One region of the Enterobacter sp. C3_dUdeg genome, then DNA from elsewhere that is predicted to be linked to it. Evidence: predicted binding sites of a transcription regulator. Region 1 holds the regulator's gene; each other region holds the start of a gene.
The links. The regulator sigma-54, encoded in region 1, starts transcription at its own class of promoters, with help from an activator protein. The targets are predictions, from matches to a motif close to GTTGGCACANNTTTCGCTNT.

Region 2: hypA (hydrogenase maturation nickel metallochaperone HypA) is a predicted target of sigma-54. The motif match lies at 1,838-1,857, and genes of this name have one in related genera.
Region 3: AC27FC_RS07810 (amino acid ABC transporter substrate-binding protein) is a predicted target of sigma-54. The motif match lies at 1,730-1,749, and genes of this name have one in related genera.
Region 4: AC27FC_RS01950 (branched-chain amino acid ABC transporter substrate-binding protein) is a predicted target of sigma-54. The motif match lies at 2,043-2,062, and genes of this name have one in related genera.

What each region holds. Positions count from the first base shown of each region.
Region 1 covers NZ_BAAKFX010000006.1:116,912-120,478, reverse strand. Annotated here, with positions in the region: gene rapZ (RNase adapter RapZ) at 1-305, opposite strand, end outside; gene ptsN (PTS IIA-like nitrogen regulatory protein PtsN) at 351-842, opposite strand; gene hpf (ribosome hibernation promoting factor) at 925-1,212, opposite strand; gene rpoN (RNA polymerase factor sigma-54) at 1,235-2,668, opposite strand; gene lptB (LPS export ABC transporter ATP-binding protein) at 2,716-3,441, opposite strand; gene lptA (lipopolysaccharide ABC transporter substrate-binding protein LptA) at 3,448-3,567, opposite strand, start outside.
Region 2 covers NZ_BAAKFX010000011.1:72,591-76,157, forward strand. Annotated here, with positions in the region: gene hypD (hydrogenase formation protein HypD) at 1-326, opposite strand, end outside; gene AC27FC_RS19305 (HypC/HybG/HupF family hydrogenase formation chaperone) at 329-601, opposite strand; gene hypB (hydrogenase nickel incorporation protein HypB) at 592-1,455, opposite strand; gene hypA (hydrogenase maturation nickel metallochaperone HypA) at 1,459-1,809, opposite strand; gene hycA (formate hydrogenlyase regulator HycA) at 2,021-2,485, shown strand; gene AC27FC_RS19325 (4Fe-4S dicluster domain-containing protein) at 2,556-3,164, shown strand; gene hycC (formate hydrogenlyase subunit 3) at 3,161-3,567, shown strand, end outside.
Region 3 covers NZ_BAAKFX010000002.1:63,656-67,222, reverse strand. Annotated here, with positions in the region: gene AC27FC_RS07815 (amino acid ABC transporter permease) at 1-396, opposite strand, end outside; gene AC27FC_RS07810 (amino acid ABC transporter substrate-binding protein) at 552-1,457, opposite strand; gene lnt (apolipoprotein N-acyltransferase) at 1,810-3,348, opposite strand; gene corC (CNNM family magnesium/cobalt transport protein CorC) at 3,354-3,567, opposite strand, start outside.
Region 4 covers NZ_BAAKFX010000001.1:420,011-423,577, forward strand. Annotated here, with positions in the region: gene AC27FC_RS01945 (ABC transporter permease subunit) at 1-650, opposite strand, end outside; gene AC27FC_RS01950 (branched-chain amino acid ABC transporter substrate-binding protein) at 750-1,871, opposite strand; gene AC27FC_RS01955 (YecA/YgfB family protein) at 2,295-2,963, shown strand; gene tyrP (tyrosine transporter TyrP) at 2,997-3,567, opposite strand, start outside.

The DNA.
Region 1 (3,567 bases):
AAACGACGGGTATCGCTGTAGCGGCGGATCAGCGTATTGCGGTCTGCATCGAGGAACAGCAGCTGAGGCGAGAACGCGTCAGGCAGGTTGCTCATGGCCTGTTCGAAGATCTCTGGCGATTCAGGCATGTTACGAACGTCGATACTGACGGCGGCAGAGGTTTGTCTCTCCGCCAGCGTGCGTGCCAGGTCGGGTAACAACACGACCGGCAGGTTATCGACGCAGTAAAAACCCATGTCTTCCAGGGCGCGCAGAGCAACGGATTTCCCCGACCCTGAACGGCCACTGACAATCATCAGCACCATGTTCCGTTTCTCCTCAGGACAACAGATGTGAAGGCCATCTCCTGGTTATGCATCATCCTGATTGCCTTCTGCTTCAGTGATAATTTGATAGAGCTCTTCATCACTTTGGGCCGAGCGCAGTCGACGGCAAATGGTTTTATCGGCCAGACGTTTTGCGACCAGCGACAGCGTATGCAGATGGGTTTTCGTCTGGTCGGCAGGCACCAGCAGCGCGAAGAGGAGATCGACGGGCTGGTTATCAATGGCATCGAAGGCGATGGGTGTTTCAAGCTGCACAAACACACCAACGGCACGCAGGGTATCCTCTTCCAGTTTGCCGTGCGGGATCGCGATGCCGTTGCCGATACCGGTACTGCCCATTTTTTCACGGGTCAGAATCGCTTCGAACACCACCTGCGGCGGCAGGCCCAGCTGTTTGGCAGCCAGTTCACTGATGATCTCCAGCGCACGTTTTTTGCTCTGGCAGTGAACCGCACTGCGGGTACATTCCTGGTTAAGGACATTGCTCAGTTGAAGAGCGGAATCGTTGTTCATCATAATTTCACCTAAGCGCTAACTGTACAAATGGCCTGTTGTGTTTCACAACAGGCCGTCTTGCACCCGTTAACTGCCCGGACAATTAGTGTTGTTTCAGTTTATCTTTATGTTTATTGAGCTGTCGTGCAAGCTTATCAATCAAGCCGTCGATAGCAGCGTACATGTCTTGCCCTTCCGCACTGGCATGCAGTTCACCCCCGTTAACATGCAGGGTGGCATCCGAGATATGAGTCACTTTCTCCACTTTCAACACAATATAGACCTGATTGATCCTTTCGAAATACTGCTCGAGTTTTGCAAACTTCGCGTTCACGAAGTCGCGTAAAGCCTCAGTAATTTCGACGTTTTGTCCAGTGATGTTGAGCTGCATAGTGTCTTCCTTATCGGTTGTGTCAGACCAGCTGTTTACGCTGGTTGGACGGCGGAATGGATAAAGACTCTCGATACTTCGCAACAGTACGACGTGCCACCATAATACCCTGATCGGACAGCATGGTGGTTAACTTACTGTCGCTTAGTGGCTTCGCGGGGTTCTCCGCGGCGATCAACTTCTTCACCAGGGCACGAATGGCCGTTGACGACGCTTCGCCGCCGCCCTCGGTATTCACATGGCTGGAGAAGAAATACTTAAGCTCAAATATACCGCGTGGACTGTGCAGATACTTCTGCGTGGTGACACGGGAAATGGTTGATTCATGCATCTCGACGGCCTGGGCGATATCCGCCAGTACCATCGGTTTCATATACTCTTCGCCCTGCTCAAAGAACGCCTGCTGCTGTTCGACAATACAGCGGCTGACGCGCAGCAGCGTATCATTTCGGCTTTCCAGACTTTTGATCAGCCATCGCGCTTCCTGAAGATTGCTACGAATATATTGATTGTCGGAGTCGTTACGCGCGCTGGTGCACATGGAGGCATACTGCTGGTTGATTTGCAGGCGAGGGATGCTGTCTGAATTCAGTTCAACGACCCAGCGGTCATTGTGTTTTCTCACCAGCACGTCCGGGATGACGTACTCGGGCTCGCTGGTCTGGATCGACTGTCCCGGGCGCGGATCGAGTGACTGGATCAGATTCACCGCTTCTTTCAGCACCTCTTCCTTCAGGCGCGTGACGCGCATCAGGCTGCGGAAATCGTGGTTGGCCAACAGATCCAGATGATCGCTGATGATTAAGCGCGCCTCGTCGAGCCATGGCGTCTCTTTGCTGAACTGAGAAAGCTGGATCAGCAGGCAGTCGCGCAGATCTTTTGCGGCCACGCCTACCGGATCGAAACGCTGGATGCGCTTCAGAACGGCTTCGATCTCCTCAAGTTCAATCTCTTCGTCGCCCATGCTTTCCAGGATATCGTCCAGCGTGACGGTCAAATAGCCGGTGTCGTCAACGGCATCGACAATTGAGGTGGCAATCGCGCGGTCGGTATCGGAGAAGGGGGTAAGTTCCACCTGCCACATCAGGTAATCCTGCAGCGACTGGGTGGTTTCTCCCTGATAGACCGGTAGCTCATCATCCTGGTAGTCTGCACGCGTACCGGAAGGGGTTCCGGCGGTGTAGATTTCATCCCAGCTGGCATCCAGCGGTAGCTCGTCGGGCATCTCTTTTTGTTCGAGTGCATCCGCGGTGTCGAGCGCTTCTGTATCCTGTGACTGCTGAGTATCTACCTCGTCATGAAGATCGGTTTGTTCCAGCAGGGGGTTGCTGTCCAGCGCCTGCTGGAGCTCCTGCTGAAGTTCTAACGTGGACAGTTGCAACAGGCGAATTGCCTGCTGTAGCTGCGGCGTCATTGCCAGTTGTTGGCTGAGCCTTAATTGCAAACCTTGCTTCATGTTCAGAGCATTTTTCTCCGGTTCGGCGTTACGTTACCTCTACCCTATCAGAGTCTGAAGTCTTCCCCAAGATAGACGCGCTTAACATGATCGTCTTCGAGGATCTGCTGCGGCGTACCGTGGGCGATCAGATTGCCCTGGCTGACAATATACGCGCGTTCACACACGGCCAGCGTTTCACGGACGTTGTGGTCGGTGATCAGTACGCCAAGCCCGCTGTCACGCAGGTGTTCAATGATGCGTTTAATGTCGATAACCGAGATCGGGTCAACGCCGGCAAACGGTTCATCCAGAAGGATAAATTTCGGGTTTGCGGCCAGCGCACGTGCAATCTCAACACGACGGCGTTCACCCCCGGAGAGTGCCTGACCGAGGCTGTCGCGCAGATGCTCAATGTGGAACTCTTCCATCAACTCGTTGGCACGATCCTGACGCTGTTCGCTGGTCAGATCGTTACGAATTTCCAGGACCGCCATCAGGTTATCGTAAACGCTAAGACGACGGAAAATGGAGGCTTCCTGCGGCAGGTAGCCGATCCCGCGACGCGCGCGCGCGTGCAGCGGCAGAAGGCTGATGTCTTCATCGTCAATGATAATGTTGCCGGCATCGCGCGGCACAATGCCAACGACCATGTAGAAGGTGGTGGTTTTACCCGCACCGTTAGGGCCAAGCAGCCCTACAATTTCGCCGGAGTTGACGGTCAGACTGACATCTTCTACGACACGGCGGCCCTTGTAGGCCTTCGCGAGATTTTTTGCAGTTAATGTTGCCATAACGAATTAGTTACTCTTCTTCTGTGCCGGGGCCTGGCCTTTGCCTTTGTCCTGCAGCTGCGACGGAACCAGGACGGTCGTGACGCGTTTGCCTTTCTCGCTGGAGGCCTGCATTTTTTGCTCTTT
Region 2 (3,567 bases), on a different contig from region 1:
AGCGAGCCGTTTTTCCCCGGCACGCGCATCGCGTCGCCAAAGGTGCAGAAAATGACGTCGGGCTGGCTGGCAATTTCAATACAGCTGTCGATGCGCCCCATCGGCAGCACGCACACCGGGCAGCCGGGGCCGTGGATAAACTCGATATTCTCCGGCAGCAGCTGGTCGAGGCCAAATTTGAAGATGGCGTGCGTGTGTCCGCCGCACACCTCCATGATCCGCAGCGGTCTCTCTTTGGTGTAGTCCAGCAGCGCCGCGCGCGTTTTCAGGTGCCCGATAAGCTGCAGCACCTGCTCGGGCGCGCGGTATTCATCAACGTAACGCATGGCTAACGCTCCTCGCCGTACAGCAGCGCGCCCACGTCAGGCTCCACGTCGAACATGTTTTGCAGGGCATCCAGCGTGTCGCGGGCTTCCGCTTCGTTAATCACGCTCATGGCAAACCCCACGTGGACGAGCACCCACTGGCCGAGACGCGATGCGCCCGTTTCATCGCTGCTGCCCACCAGCGTCAGGTCCACGTCGCGCAGGATGCCGCAGACCTCCACTTTGGCCTGGTTCCCGTCAATGGAATGGATTTGTCCCGGTACGCCTATGCACATCGTTCACTCTCCAGCCAGTTCAGCCAGGCGTCCATGCCGTCGCCGCGCGTGGCGGATACCAGCAGGATCTCAATCTCGGGATTCACTTCCCGGGCGCAGGACAGGCACTTATCCACGTCGAAGTTCAGGTACGGCAGCAGGTCGACTTTGTTCAGCAGCATGATGGAGGCGGCGGCAAACATATGCGGGTACTTCAGCGGCTTGTCTTCGCCTTCGGTCACCGAAAGCACCGCCACCTTGTGGCGTTCGCCCAGATCGAAGCTTGCCGGGCAGACCAGATTGCCGACGTTTTCAATAAACAGAATGCCGTTATGCGCCAGCGGCAGGCGCGGGGCGGCGTCGGCAATCATCTGCGCATCCAGGTGGCAGCCTTTGCCGGTATTGACCTGAATCGCCGGGGTGCCGGTTTCGCGAATGCGCGCCGCGTCGTTAACGGTTTGCTGGTCGCCTTCAATCACCGCGCAGGAGACGCGCCCGTTCAGGCGTTTGAGCGTTTCCGTTAACAGCGTGGTTTTGCCGGAGCCGGGGCTGGAGACCAGGTTCAGCACCAGCTGTTTGCGGGCGGCAAAGCGCGCGCGGTTGCGGGCGGCGATCTGGTTATTTTTGTCCAGCACGTTGATTTCCACCTCCAGCATCTGGCGCTGGCTGATGCCCGGCGCGTGGGTACCCGCTTCGCCGTGGCCGTAGTGCAGATCGCCCGCAGCGGAGCGTTGCGGGGCGAAGGTGATACCGGTTAAAGCCGCAGCAGGCCGCGGGGCAGGCGAAAAGGGCGCGGAGCGAAACGCGGAATGGGGACGGTGTTCATCCCCTTCTATATACAGGTTGCCTTCGGCGCAACCGCAGGTGCTACACATACTTTACTCCTTCTCGATTTCGAGGCGTTGGATCTGCATGCCGTCGTCCGCCACGATGCGAAGACCGGTGCTCTGACACTGCGGACAGCGCTGAACCTTTGATGACAGCAGGGTGACGTACTGCTGGCACTGCTCGCACCAGCACTCCGCCTGCTGCTCTTCGATATGGAGCTCGCAGCCTTCCGCCAGCGTGCCGCGACAAACCAGCTCAAAACAGAAATTCAGGGCGCTGGTCTCGACGCAGGAAAACGCCCCGACCTTCAGCCAGACGCCGGTGATGCGCTTCGCGTGGTTTTGCACTGCCTGCTGTTCGATAAGTTCCAGAGCCCGCTGGCAGAGGGTGATTTCGTGCATGACGCCTCCTCAATGAATTACGCCATTGAATGCAATAACGGTGCCAGCTTGATTTTTGTTAAGGCGTGACGATGTCAACGCTGTCGAAATGACACGTCGACACCGCGGCGTTGACAGCGGTTTTGTAATTAAATCTATTTAAAATCAGCAAGATAAAAACTGGCATGGAATCTGCTTAACAGCCGCTATCTCCATTAACCGGATACCTTCTATGACTATTTGGGAAATCAGCGAAAAAGCGGATTACATCGCGCAGCGTCATCAGCAGCTGCAGGACCAGTGGCACCTCTACTGCAACTCTCTGGTTCAGGGCATCACCCTCTCGAAAGCGCGTCTTCACCACGCGATGAGCTGCGCGGCGCAGGGCGACATGCGCTTCGTCCTGTTCGGCCATTTCACCATTAACGTTACCCTGGCGGATAACTTCAACAGCCACACCATTGAGTACCACCTCGAGACAAAAGACGGCGAAAAACAGTGTATTGCGAAGGCGCAGCTGATGGCCGATGGCATGGTGGACGGCCACGTCAGCAACCGCGATCGCCAGCAGGTGCTGGAGCACTATCTGGAAAAAATCGCGCCGGTCTATAACGGCCTGTACGCCGCCGTTGAGCACGATCTTCCGGTCAACCTGAAGCAGCTGATGGACGGAAACGCCTCAGCGAATGTGGCCTGACTCCTGCGTGTCGAGAAGTGTCGACAAGACAGTTTTTCGTCAAAAATGACTATCACCAGAGGATAACCCGGTGAACCGTTTTGTAATTGCTGACTCGACGGTCTGTATTGGCTGTCGAACCTGTGAGGCGGCGTGCTCGGAAACGCATCGCCTGCATGGGCTGCAGTCCATGCCGCGCCTGCACGTCATGCGTAATGAAAAAGAGTCTGCCCCGCAGCTCTGCCATCACTGTGAAGACGCCCCCTGCGCGGGTGTCTGCCCTGTGAATGCCATCACCCGCGTGGATGGCGCTGTCCAGCTGAACGAAAGCCTGTGCGTAAGCTGCAAGCTGTGCGGCATTGCCTGCCCGTTCGGCGCGATTGAATTTTCCGGCAGCCGTCCGCTGCATATTCCGGCGAACGCCAACTCGCCAAAAGCCCCACCCGCGCCACCGGCTCCGGCACGCGTAAGTACGCTGCTGGACTGGGTGCCCGGCATCCGTGCCGTTGCGGTGAAATGCGACCTGTGCAGCTTCGATGAGCAGGGCCCGGCCTGCGTGCGCACCTGCCCGACTAAGGCGTTGATTCTGGTTAACATTCGCGACATCGCCCGTACCAGCAAGCGTAAACGCGAGCTGACCATCAACAGTGATTTTGGCGACCTTTCTCTGCTACAGGCGCTTAACGAGGGGGCGAAATGAACGCGGCGATGATGATTACCAGCGCGGTAGCCTGTTTTGCTGCCGCCGCTGTTCTGGCGCTGATCTTCTCATTCCATAAAACCCTGAGCGGCGCGATCGCCGGGATCGGCGGGGCGGTTGCTAGCCTGATGACGCTGGCGGCAGGCGGCGTTGTCCTGCTCGGCGGCCAGTCCGCAGAGGCCGTGATGCCGCTGATTCGCCACACGGTTGAGATCACGCCGCTGAACGCCATCTGGCTGGTGACGTTTGGCCTGTGCGGGCTGTTTATCAGCCTGTTCAATATCGACTGGCACCGCCATCCGCACGCCAGGGCTAACGGCCTGCTGGTTAACCTGCTGATGGCGGCGGCGGTCTGCACCGTTATTGCCAGCAACCTCGGCGCGCTGGTGGTGATGGCGGAAAT
Region 3 (3,567 bases), on a different contig from region 1:
GGCACGCACCTGCTCGCAAACGCGCGCAGCGGTAAACAGCCCCAGACACATCATGGAGGAGACAAAGAACTGCACGTTCGGATCCAGCTCCGACTTGAACCACATGCCAATATTTTCCGGCAGCAGTTCCGGGATGACCAGATACCAGGTAAAGAATTGCACGATCAGCGGAACGTTACGGAACAGTTCCACATACAGGGTGCCAAGCGTTGAAAGAAAACGGTTAGGGACGGTGCGCAGAATACCGAACAGAGAACCGACAAGAAACGCGATAATCCACGCCGTTATCGATAGTGCCACGGTGACCTGAAAGCCGCTCCACAGCCAGCCAAGATAGGTGGTGTTGCCGAACGGGGCTTGTTGCAGGAATATGCCCCAGTTCCAGTCTATTGACATAATAAACTCCAGAAAAAAAAGGGTAGCAGCGCTACCCTCGAAGATTGGTGAGAAGCTCATTTTTCGCGCTGAGTGGGGAACGACCACTCAACGTATAGTCTGTCCATGCTTCCCGACAATCGAGAGGGCAGGAGATCCCGCCCCTGTTGTTCTAATTAGTTAAGAGCCTTGTCATTTGGAGATTTGAACAGCGCCTTCATGTCGTCAGACAGTTCAAAATTCATGTTCAGGTTTTTTGGTGGAATCGGGTTCTTGAACCATTTGTCGAACCATTTTTCCGCTTCGCCGGAGGTCTGCACCTGAGCGATGGTGTCATCGATCAGCTTTTTGAACTGCGGATCGTCTTTACGCAGCATACAGCCGTAGGCTTCTTTGGACTGCGCGGTACCGACGATATCCCAGTTGTCTGGTTTCTTCGCTTTCGCACGTTCGCCCGCCAGCAGGGCGTCATCCATCATAAACGCAACGGCACGACCGCTTTCCAGGGTACGGAAGGAGTCGCCATGGTCTTTCGCGCTGATGATGCGCATATCCATTTTCTTCTCGTCGTTCAGCTTGTGCAGCAGCACTTCTGACGTGGTACCGGAGGTCACAACAACCGCTTTGCCTTTCAGATCAGCGAAGTCTTTGATCTCACCGCCTTTCTTCGTCAGCAGACGGGTGCCCACGACAAAGATGGTGTCAGAGAAGGCAGCCTGTTTCTGACGCTCGAGGTTGTTGGTGGTGGAGCCACACTCGAAGTCAAAGGTGCCGTTTTGTAGCAGTGGAATACGGTTCTGTGAAGTGATTGGGATCAGCTTCACCTGCAGGTCAGGTTTGTTCAGCTTTTTCTTCACAGCTTCAACGATGGCGTTGGAGTAATCCTGTGAATAGCCCACGACTTTTTGCGTGTTGTCGTAGTAAGAGAACGGGACTGAAGATTCACGGTGGCCGACCACGATGACGCCGTTTTTGGCAATCTTGTCGAGAGTGCTGCCTGCTGCCGGAGCATCTTCAGCGTGAACCACGCCTGCAGACATTCCCATAACCAGCATTGCTGTGGCCAGTTTACGTAATTGCATACCCAACTCCTTTTTTATCAGCGCCAGCGACGCATTGATACCCATTGTGATGTTGTTATATCTCGCGCAGTGCGAGTGCAGTGTTATGCAAGCTTGTTAACATTTAGTCTGGCTTAATGTAAAGATTTTGCTGCGTTATTGTTTATTTTTGCGAAGCGCGCCGCACCATTCAGAGGCAAATATCTCCCGTTGCACCGTTTCGGTGCTACCGATGATCTACGCTGGTGCGACAAAGTTGCACGTTAAGCCAAACTGCGTTTACCTGAATAAACAAAGCAATAGGCGTGCCAGGATGGGACTCTGGAGAAAATTGTCGGGTGGCGGCTACGCCACCCGGCAACAGAAGGGAAGGTTATTTCCGACGCTGACGCAGGCTCATCAGCACCGCGCCAAAGCCGAACAGCACGGTCAGTATCCACAGCGGCCAGTTGCCGGTGCGCGCGTATGGCGTCAGCCCGGTGGTTGGCGTGACTTTAGTGGTCAGTACCTCGCGAGTAAACTGCGGGATCATCGCCTGAATCTCGCCCTGCGGACCAATCACGGCGGTGATGCCGTTGTTGGTGCTGCGCAGCAGCGGACGCGCCAGCTCCAGAGAGCGCATACGTGCCATCTGGAAGTGCTGCCACGGGCCGATTGACTTACCAAACCAGGCGTCGTTGGAGATGGTCAGCAGATAGTCAGTATCCGGGCGGAAGTTATCGCGTACCTGCTCGCCGAGAATGATTTCGTAGCAGATGGCCGCCGTCAGGGCCAGGCCGTGCGCGTGCAGCTGAGGCTGTACGTACGGGCCGCGGCTGAAAGAGGACATCGGCAGGTCAAAGAACGGGGCCAGCGGGCGCAGAATCGACTCCAGCGGGACAAATTCACCAAACGGCACCAGGTGGTTCTTGTTGTACCGGTCAGTGGAGTGGTAGCTGTACTCGCTATCTTTCCCGAGCGTAATGATGCTGTTGTAGGTGTCGTAGCGGTTCTGCTGATTCAGACGCGCATCGACAATCCCAGTGATCAGCGTGCTGCCGCGCGCCAGCAGCAGGTCGTTCATCATGTTGAGGAACGGCTGCTGGTTAATTTCCAGATCGGGGATCGCAGATTCCGGCCAGATAATCAGCTGGGATTTACCCATCACCTCTTCGGTGGCGTTGGCGTAGATCTTCAGCGTATTCAGCAGCTCTTTCTCATCCCACTTCATAGACTGCGGAATATTCCCCTGCACCATGGAAACCTGCATGGCGCGCTCTGGCTCGGGCGTGAACCACTGGATATAGCGCAGCGGGAAGGGCAGGGCAAACAGCACCAGTGCCACAGCCAGCGGTTTCCAGCAGCGCTGGACCAGCGCCAGGACCAGCAGGCCGCTGACCACCATCAGCAGGAAGTTGATGGCCTCAACGCCCATTACCGGTGCCAGGCCCTTCAGGGGGCCGTCAATCTGGCTGTAGCCGAACTGCAGCCACGGGAAGCCCGTCAGCACCCAGCCGCGCAGGAACTCGGTTATCTGCCAGACCACCGGCGCGGCAATGGCGACGCGCAGCCAGGTGGTTTTTGGCCACAGGCGAGAAAGGATGCCGGCGAACAGACCGGTATAGAGCGAGAGATACGCGGCGAGCAATACCACCAGGAAGACGTTAACCGGGCCAGGCATACCGCCAAATTGGGCGATGCTGACATAGACCCAGTTGATGCCTGAGCCAAACAGCCCCAGTCCCCAGAAGTAACCGATAGCCGCAGCCTGTACCGGACGACGATTCAGGGTCAGGCCCTGAAGCCCCATCAGGGAGAGAATGGCGGCGGGCCAGATATCGTAAGGAGAAAAAGCCAGCGTACCGCTGGCTCCAAGTAACAGCGCCAGCAGCAAACGGATGAGCTGGCGTTCAAGCAGTGGGGCAAATGCCATTTACATTAATCTTCCAGTTTTGGCACCGGTGAGTCGTCCGGCGTTCTGACGTGAACCTGTATAATACGTCGGCTGTCGGCCATTGCCACTTTGAACTGGTAACCGTCGATGTCAACGGTCTCACCGCGCGCCGGGAGGTGGCCAAAGGCCTGCATCACCAGCCCGCCAATGGTATCGACCTCTTCATCGCTGAAGTGGGTACCGAAGGCGTCGTTAAAG
Region 4 (3,567 bases), on a different contig from region 1:
ACGCCCGCCAGACCGGCCATCGCCGCGCCGATGACGAAGACCAGTGAAATAATCCGGTCGGTGTTAATGCCCAGAATGGAGGCCATCTTACGATCCTGTTGTACCGCGCGGCACATCCGGCCCAGCCGGGTATGGTTGATAATCCAGGTGAGCACCAGCATGCCGGCAAACGAGGCAACCAGAATAAACACTTTGGTGTAGGTTATCTGTACGAACCCGTCGCCCAGATGCAGGCGAATCACGCCGTCCAGCATGGTCGGCACCCCTTGCTGGCGCGGACCCTGGCTCAGCTGCGCGTAGTTTTGCAGAATAAGAGACATCCCAATGGCGGAGATCAGCGGCGCCAGGCGCGTCGAGTTGCGCAGCGGCTTGTAGGCGATACGCTCGATGGTCCAGCCGTACACCCCGGTTACCACGATGGTGAACACCAGCGTCCCGAGGATCAGCAGCGGGAACGACTGCAGACCGAAGAACGAGAGCAGCGCCAGGCCGATGGCGCAGAGATAGGCGGAAATCATATACACTTCGCCGTGGGCGAAATTGATCATCCCGATAATGCCGTACACCATGGTGTAGCCGATGGCGATTAAACCGTAGACGGAGCCCAGCGTTAAGCCATTGATTAACTGTTGCAGGAAGAATGTACTCATCTTAGCGCGCTCGTTTTATAGGCTGCGCGATGCGCGCAGCCTGATGTTTATTACGCGCCGACGGGCAGGCCCGCCGACGTTGAGCGTGACTCCGTCCCGTTACTGCACTTCCTTATATTTGCCTTTGTCGTCCCACTGATAAACCACGTAGTCAGACACTTTCAGATCGCCCTTGCTGTCCCAGGCTTTTTTGCCCATCACCGTGTCGACGGAATTGGCTTTAAGCCACTCGCTGGCTTTGGCGGAGTCCTTGCCGCCGGTGGCCTTGAAGGCTGCGGCAATGGCCTGTACGGAGGCATAGGAGTAAAGGGTGTAACCTTCCGGCTCGAATTTACCGGCGCGGAATTTCTCGATAACCGCTTTACCGTCCGGGATAAGGCGCGGATCTTTACCGAAGGTCATGTAAATGCCGTTGGTGTATTGCGGGCCACCCGCGGCGGTCACCATCTCTTCGTTGACAATGCAGTCGCCGGAGAAGAATTTCGCCTGCACGCCCTGTTCACGCATCTGGCGAACCAGCGGACCGGCTTCCGGGTGACAGCCACCGAAGAACACGACGTCCGGTTTTTGCGCGCCGATCTTGGTCACCAGCGCGTTAAAGTCTTTCTCACCGCGAGATAACCCCTCATACATCACATCCTGAACCCCGCGTTTCGCCAGCGCCGCTTTGGTGGCGTCAGCCAGACCCTGACCATAGGTGTCTTTATCGTGAATAATCACCACGCGTTTGGCTTTCAGCTTGTCGATGATGAAGTCGCTGGCAACCTGACCCTGCTGGTCATCGCGTCCGCACATGCGGAACATATCGCTCATGCCGCGTTCGGTGATCAGCGGGTTAGTTGAGCCGGGGGTAATCGCAATAATGCCCGCGTCGCTATACACCTCGGAGGCGGGCATTGTGGAAGAGGAGCAGAAATGGCCGACCACGGCGTTGACTTTATCCTGGTCAACTAAACGGTTGGCGACGGCCACGGCCTGCTTAGGCTCGCAGGCATCATCCCCCTGAACCAGTTTGATCTTCTCGCCGTTAATGCCGCCTGCGGCATTAATGTCTTCAGCGGCCTGCGTTGCGCCGTGCCAGTACTGATCGCCATAGGTGGCATTCGGACCCGTGAACGGCCCGGCCACGCCAATCACAATATCTGCCCGGGCGGAAAACGCCGTCACCAGGCAACCGGCCAACACAAGAGAAAGAGGAGTTCTGATTAATTTCAGCGACATTATTATGTTCCTTAGCAAAGAGGTTTTTGCACCACGGCGTAAACCCGAACGCCCGACGGCGCAGCCAATCCGAAACACGAGCAAGAACAAAATGCACTAAACGAACAAGATACAGACGGCATCCTGCATATTACGGCGAGATTTCCCTGCGCAGAGGCGCGCGAAGAACGTTAAGCAAAAACGTTGCCAGAATGGTTAACCCATTGACGGGCATGCGACATGTTTGAGTATAGAGCGCCGCGTTATGCCGCCTTGCGGGAGGAGAAGAAATTACAGCGGAGATCACATATCGTTAACAATAAAGCCCATAAGTTGTGCAAAGGTCACGATTTGCACGTTTTTGCAGCAATAAAGACCTAAACTTCAGCCCGGAGAGGCGTGAGATATGTGTTAGGATCGTTTCCTTTTGCAGGAGTATCAGCGATGACTGAAGGCCCATTGAATGAAAGCGAAATGGCGTGGCTTGAAGAGACGTTAATGTCTTACGGTCATGATGACGCGTCCGTGATTGACGTGTCCGAACTGGACGGCATGCTTACCGCAGTGCTTTCCGGTCCTGTTGTCGTTGAGCCAGATGCCTGGCTGGTGGCGGTGTGGGGTGGCGAGAAGTACATTCCGCGCTGGAAAAACGATCGTGAGATGAATCGTTTTATCGATCTCTGCTTTAAGCATATGAACGATATTGCCGAGCGCCTGAGCGAGTACCCGGATCAGTTTGAACCGATGTTTGGTTATAACGACGTGGATGGTGAGAGCTATACCGTGGTGGAAGAGTGGTGCTATGGCTATATGCGCGGCGTGGCGCTGACGGACTGGTCAGCCCTGCCGGAAGCCCTGAAGGCCGATCTTGACGTGATTGCCCTGCACGGGACGGAAGAGAACAGCGAAAAGCTGGATGAACTGTCCGAAGAGGAGTATATCGCCAGCATCGAAAGCATCCAGCCTGCGGCACTGCGTCTATATCAATACTGGGTAAACAACCCGCAGCAGCCGGAAGTGAAGAAGCCGACGGTGAACGGCACGAAGGTCGGGCGTAACGATCCGTGTCCTTGCGGCAGCGGGAAGAAGTTTAAGAGCTGCTGTTTGCACTAATAAAAAAGGGGCTGATGATTGCCCCTTTTTTATTTAACCCACTTCCGGCAGCATCCCGGCTGCAATCAATACCTGCACCAGAATAATCACCACCCCACAGCCAAACACAACGCACAGCAGCGGTTTTCCTCCCGCCACGCGATATCCCTGCTGAGGATGCTGCTGGCGGCTCTTCCACGCCAGCAGGGAAGGGAGCAGCAGGGCCAGGATAGAGAGCGCCACCCCTGCGTAGCCCAGCGCCATCACAAACCCGCGTGGGTAAAACAGCGCAAAAGCGAGCGGCGGCAGGAAGGTGATGGCCCCCGTCTGCAACCGTCCAGCCGCGGTATTGCGACGCTGGAACAGGTCGGCCAGATAATCAAACAGGCCGAGCGCCACGCCCAGGAACGAGGTTGCCAGCGCCAGGTCGGCAAACAGGTGTACCGCCAGCTCCACGTGCGGGGAGGTAACAACCTCGCGCAGTGCCAGCAGAAAACCGTTCAGGCCAGCGTGTTGCGCCATCAGCCCAATAAAGGTCGAAGAGTCAATGCTGCCCAGCGTCACCAGCTGCCAGAAAATATAGGCGATCAGCGGGATCGCGCTGCCGATTACAAAGACGCGACGC